2 regions of the Arsenophonus sp. aPb genome follow, and region 2 is predicted to be linked to the other one. Evidence: predicted binding sites of a transcription regulator. Region 2 holds the regulator's gene; the other holds the start of a gene.
The links. Region 2 encodes LexA, which represses DNA repair genes until DNA is damaged. Its sites were predicted from a motif close to TNCTGTATGTACATACAGNA; they were not measured.
Positions count from the first base shown of each region.

Region 1: the regulator LexA is predicted to act here: its motif matches at 1,919-1,938, upstream of sulA (SOS-induced cell division inhibitor SulA).

Region 1 is NZ_CP123499.1:1,228,193-1,231,631, forward strand. It holds gene ompA (porin OmpA) at 1-1,008, opposite strand, end outside; gene sulA (SOS-induced cell division inhibitor SulA) at 1,387-1,902, opposite strand; gene QE177_RS05405 (TfoX/Sxy family DNA transformation protein) at 2,388-2,987, shown strand; gene yccS (YccS family putative transporter) at 3,055-3,439, opposite strand, start outside.
Region 2 is NZ_CP123499.1:2,931,193-2,934,631, forward strand. It holds gene gntK (gluconokinase) at 1-380, opposite strand, end outside; gene zur (zinc uptake transcriptional repressor Zur) at 769-1,233, shown strand; gene lexA (transcriptional repressor LexA) at 1,431-2,045, opposite strand; gene QE177_RS13160 (diacylglycerol kinase) at 2,140-2,520, opposite strand; gene plsB (glycerol-3-phosphate 1-O-acyltransferase PlsB) at 2,644-3,439, shown strand, end outside.

The DNA.
Region 1 (3,439 bases), 1.5 Mb from region 2:
CTCAACTCGGCGATCTGGTGCTAAGCAATTAATTAATGCAGCGCGAGGTTTTACGTTATTACAAGTACTACCGGTTACTGGATTTTCTTCCCCGCGGCCTTGTGAACTAATTGCATTCGCTGGGATACCTTTAGAAATCAAATAGCTCATAACTTCATGTGCGCGTTTTTGAGATAAAGGTTTGTTGTAGGATGGTGAACCAATACGGTCGGTATAACCAAGAACCATAACACGACCTTGAGTTGGATCAAGATTAGTTAGTTCACTATACAACTTATCAAGTTCAACTTTACCTGCTGGTTTCAATGTATGTTTATTGAATTCAAACAAAACATCAGAACGTAAAGTAAAACGTTTGTTTTCGATTGGTGCTGGTGCTGGTACAATTACGGGAGCAGGCTCTTGATTGAATCGATATGCAACACCAACGCTCAACATTCCATTATCTGGACGAACAGACAGTGAATCTTTATCGCCAATATGGCTAACCCATTGATAATCTAAACGAGTTGCCCATTCTGGGGTAATAGCATATTCAAGGCCTAGCGCATAAACTGGAGAAACACCAGTGTCATGCTCTTTGAAGGAATCTTGACCGGCTACGTTTGCTTTTGCGTCAGTACGCCATACCATACCACCTAGACGAGTATAAACATCTAATTCGTCTGTAAGTGGATAGCTTAGACGAGCGGTTAATTGAACACCCATTGATTTCAGGCTACCGTTATTTGGTTGACCAGAATATTTCATTCTGCCAAACCAGTCATAACCTAATTCAAAACCGAGATATTGATTATGTTGGTAACCAAGATAGGCACCAGCGCCTAGTTGATCGCGCTTAGTTTTACCACTTCCAACATTTTCACCGTAAGGGTGAAAGCCTGTATCTTCAAAGTGTGACCAACCTAATTTAGCACCGGTATACCAGGTATTATCTTTGGGTGCTGCCTGGGCTGCAGTTGCGAAAGCTGCCACTGCTACTGCTACTGCGATAGCTATCTTTTTCATTTTACGCCTCGTTATCATCCAATATAGGCATCAGCTTCTTGAGCTTTTTTATAAGCCGTATGGTTTAAAATACTTGTTAAGTTATTACGCTCTACTATCTTCGTCTCTACTTTATCTGCCTAAGTAATCTTCAAATAAAAAGTAGAATCAAAGCACTACCTTAACGTTGTAAAGTCTACAACGAACTTCGAAAGTTACAAGTAGAGGAAACATTAATCTCATTAACTTTTTAAAAGGCAATCGGTGAATTATAGATATAATTTATAACTATATTGCCATGATTAATCAATTAACCAAATGATTTATATTATTTTTTTTTGTTTTTGTCTATTGTGGTTTACAACCCATCAAACAGATTAGGAATAATCCTAATCTAGACTAGTGATAATAATTAGAATGAATTTTTAGTTGATTAGGATGTCCGCCGGGGCAATTTGTTTTTTGAGGCCGCATAACAAAGCCAATGCTGTTTCCTATCTGTGCTGCGTGCTCTAAATGCTGTAAATATGATTGTGATAAAGTTGGTAACCATCCTAAGACAATACTACAGTTGCCGCTAGATAACGCTTTTATCATGGCAGCAACGCTCATTTCTGGGCTTAGTGAATTTATTTGTACTGTTTTATTTAATGGTAGCTCTGAATTAATCAACCAATTACGGCTTAATTTTCGGTTAGGATTTAGCCATAATAGCCAACGAGATTCATCGCTAAGTCTGTGTAATAGTGATGTTAGAAGGACTTCAACCATAGGATTATTTTCATTATATACCCATTCATTAACTGCGCCGTTTGGATAAATTGACACATTTCTATAATTTGGTAATAGTACATTTTGGACATTATTACGTTGATTTTTTATTTTTATTGGGTAATTACATAAGTCGTTATTCATATTGGCCTCAGCTTAATACTGTATATGTATACAGTAATCGTGTATTCATATAATATCAAGCCAATTTTTACAAAGCGCTTCGCAAAAAATTAACTTTTTCGCTTAATTGAACACTTAATTGTTGCAGTTTGGATAAGATGGCGTATTTTTCTATTTTACCTGTTAAGTTGAATATTTTTATTAACTATTAATGATTTAAATGGATATAGGATACGATTTATTTATTATAAATATTAAATATAAACGGTAGTAGCTAAGTTATGTTTTGTAATTGGTAAGATATTTATTTGGCTATATTTAATTTAATATTAAACGATGCTTAAGGTTTTGTTCGTCGCCTTTAGTATATGAGGTTTTGCAATAACATAGAGGTTCTTAAAGTGGGTGAAATAACTTAATAAATTTTCTTGCTATTTTAACTGATTAAAATATGGAGAAATATAAAAATATTAGATTTGTGAGCGTTCACATGGAGAGTGGCAATTATGCTTTTATTTGATTCTTGTTTTTCTTATTTGCAAAGGCTAATGGAAAATTATGGCCATATAAAACAAAAACCGCATTTTGGTGGTTATCGTATTCTAGTCAATCATGTCATTATTGGACAGGTATTGGACGGCAAGTTTTATCTACGAGGTTGTTTATTTGCGGAACTTCAATTTGAAGTATCTGGATTGCAAAAATTGGTTTACACCAAGAAAGGTGTTCCCCTTATATTAAAATATTTTTTTATCAACGAGATGCTTTGGAATGATAATTTACTTTTATGCTATTACATTGATCTAGCTTATAAAGCAGCAGTAGAAGAATTATCTCAAAAACAGCTTTTACATATCAGGATCAAAGACTTGCCTAATATGAATATGTCAATAGAAAGAGCATTAGGAAAAGTTGGAATTAGCGATGTAGGCTATTTGAAAATGTTAGGTGCTAAAGCTTGCTATTTAAAATTAAGACAGAAGAAAGTGAATTTGAGTATTAAGTTACTATTTGAATTAGCTGGTGCTATCGAAGGTTATCATATAGCAGTACTTCCTGAGTCCATAAAAATTGAATTAATTACTTGGTACAATAGCCTTACGTAAGGAAATACACCAAGAAAATGATTTTATGGTCAGTTTTAAGTTAAAAACTTTGCTAATTAAAACTATTTCAATTTGGCTCTTGTTGGTTAATAAAAACAATTAGAGAGGTGATTTCTGGCAACAGATTAATTAATAATAATAATTGCTCAACAATAAGTTGTTCTTTGTTATTTTCTCCTAATTGTATTGTTTGGAAGCGTTGAATTAATGGGTTATTTAACTCTTTGACTATTTGATTATTCAATAAGGCAAAGTTCAACGCCGATTCAATATAGGCGATTGTATTATCAAGAATAGATAAAATAGTTTGATTATTAAGTTGTTCCCTATGTGCTCCCAGGGCTGAAATATAACTTAACATACTGTGATTAAGACAGAGTAATCTAAAAATTTTTTCTGGCGAAATACTATTAGTTTTCGTTCTGGCAAGCATATCTGATAATACAGAAACC
Region 2 (3,439 bases):
TGATTTTTACGCTTTTTTAATCGGCCTTCTATTAACTGAAAGTCTCCTTCAAGATAAAGAAATGACAGATGTTGGTTTCCGTTTCTTAAAATATCTCGATATTTTCTTTTCAAAGCGGAACAAACAATTAAAGAAACACTATTTGTTCTTTGCATAGCAAAAATAGCATCACTCAATGCCTTAAGCCAAGGCAGTCGATCAGAATCATTCAAAGCATGGCCATCCGACATCTTTTTAATATTGGCGCGAGGATGCAAAAAATCACCATCTAAAAACGCTGCTCCTGTTTTCTGAGCGATCCCACTCGCAACTGCAGATTTACCACTACCAGATACCCCCATAAGTATAAAAACATGGTGTATTTTTTTGGTATCACTCATTAAAAACTCCGTTAAAAAATCAGGCAATATATAAAATGTTACTGATAATTATCAGTTATAAAAAAATAATATAATAGATTTGTGATAGGAATCTCAGTAAAGAGGAAGATCTGATCGCAAGTAAAACTCGTTATCAATTTTATAGCTCTCAATATAAGCAGAAATAATTTATATTAATTCCACTAGCTAGTTGAAATTAATCATCTTAATTACTACTCACAATACCATTCCATTTTCCAATTAAGTATCCGTTTCTAACAATAGAAAATAAAAAAAACATTATTAGAAAATAGTAAAAGATATTATTTATTTTAGAACTATGGTAGATAACAAAAAGTATAAATATGATAATATCATTATTATAATGATCTTCACATTAGGATAATTCATGACAAAGCAAGATCAGGAAAAAATATTGTCCCAAGCAAAGAAAATATGTCAAGCGCGTAATGTACGTTTAACGCCACAAAGAGAAGAGGTATTGCGCCTTATAGCAGCCCAACCTTGTGCTATTAGTGCTTATGATTTGCTGGACCTACTTAGAATTTCTGAACCTCAAGCTAAACCACCCACCATTTATCGTGGCCTAGAATTTCTCTTAGAACAAGGATTTATTCACAAAATAGAATCAACAAATAGCTATGTTATTTGTCATCATTTTGAGGATCCTAAACATACTTCAGTTATGTTAATTTGTGACAGTTGCGGCAGTGTTGCCGAAAGTAATGGTCAGACAGTAGAAACCGCTATTATAAAATTAGCCAAACAGACTGGTTTCCAGTTATCCCATACCGTTGTTGAAAGCCATGGGCTATGCTCACCTTGCTACAAAATCGAGAAAAAATCGTGTTAAAGCTCTGCATTACTAGGGTTAAATAGAGATACAAAGGCCAGTTGTTCATCCAACCGGCCTTTATTAAATAATCAATAAAATTTAAAATAACTTACTTAATACCAATTAATTACAAATCAAACAAAATTAGAAAATAATAATATTGTACTCAATAAATTAAACTGAATTTACTTAAAAATTAATTATATGTAAAATGATTAAAATAAATCACTATTACGAATAATACCAACAGCAAGCCCTTCAATAGTTAAGTTTTGTGTCCGCAAATCCACAATAATTGGCTCAAATTCAGGATTTTCAGCAATTAATTCGACTTTACTACCCGCTTGCTTAAAGCGTTTAACCGTCACTTCATCATCAATACGTGCAACAACAATTTGCCCATTATGTACCTGCTGTGTTTTATGTACAGCGAGTAAATCACCATCGATAATTCCAATGTTTTTCATGGACATACCATTAACACGTAATAAAAAATCAGCACTAGGTCTAAAAATAGTGGCATCAATCCGATAGTGGCTTTCGATATGCTCTTGGGCAAGTAATGGCTCTCCCGCCGCAACCCGACCTATAAGTGGTAATCCTTCATCCTCATTTTCTTCTTGTAGTAGCCGGATACCGCGAGAAGCACCAGAAACAATTTCAATAACGCCTTTACGCGCCAATGCCTTTAAATGTTCCTCTGCTGCATTTGGTGAACGAAAACCTAAACTTGAAGCAATCTCAGCGCGTGTGGGAGGCATACCCGTTTGCGAAATGTGTTCACGCACCAGATCATAGACCTGCTGCTGCCTCAACGTTAATTCTTTCATTTCGCCCCCTATTATTGGCATTCGCACATTGTCACTGTAAGTATATACAGTTATATGAAGATTTTAAACTGATAAATGTGTAAAACCCTATTTTTTATAACTGGCTCACGAAATAATGATTACCAATCACAACTGCCCAAATAAAAATAGCTAACCAAATTGAAACAAAAACAGCCGCTGAGCCTATATCTTTTGCTTTACCAGAAAGTTCATGTAATTCTGTACCAATCCTATCAACCACTGCTTCAATCGCACTATTTAATAATTCAACAATGACTATTAATACTACTGAACTTATAAGTAATAACCGTTCAATCCATTGCACATCAAGGAAAAAAGCCACAATAATGGCGATAACCACCATAATTGCTTCTTGTCTAAAAGCCGCTTCACTCTTCCAAGCTGATTTTAACCCTTTCAGCGAATAACCTGTTGCTTTAATAATTCGGGCTAGTCCCGTTGTTTGGTTTGCCATAAAATTTACTCTCTAGATACAGTTATATATGGGATTTAGTATAATTATTATCTTTTAAACAGATATTAATTACTATTTCTGATATGCTTGGGTAGGATTCTAATAAGAGGCTATCGCTCACCTATGTCATTTTGGCGTAAAATTTACTATAATCTATTAGATTTACCAATGAAATTATTGGTAAAAAGTAAACTCATACCAGCAGATCCAATTAAAGAATTGCGTCTTGATACGACACGTCCTTTTCTATATGTATTACCTTATCATTCTAAAACGGACTTATTGACGTTACGTCAACAATGCTGTTCTATTGGCTTACCTGATCCACTCGATCCGATTGAAATAGACGAAATTAAATTACCTGCTTATGTCTTTATTGATGATGGCCCACGTGTCTTTCGTTATTATTCGCCAGATCCACGTAAAGATTCAGTAAAAACATTTACGGCTTATCTTGATCTTCATTGCCATAATCCCGAACTAAACATTCAGATGCTACCCGTATCAGTGATGTTCGGTCGAGCGCCTGGTCGAGAAGGCCACTCCCCAGCACCACCATTACGTCTACTTAATGGTATTCAAAAATTCTTTGCCGTTATCTGGTTAGGACGTGACAGTTTTGTTCGTTTTTCACCTACTGTCTCTTTACGCCAAATGGCTAGGGAATATGGTACGGATAAAATTATTGCCAACAAACTTGCTCGGGTCGCCCGCATTCACTATTCACGGCAACGATTAGCAGCAGTTGGCCCCAAACTCCCTGTTCGCCACGATCTATTCAATAAGCTGTTAACTTCAAAAGCGATTGAAAAAGCAGTTGAAGATGAAGTAAAAGCAAAAAAAATCTCACTTGAGAAGGCAAAACATAATGCGATTGCCATGATGGAAGAAATTGCCGCTAATTTTTCCTATGAAGCGA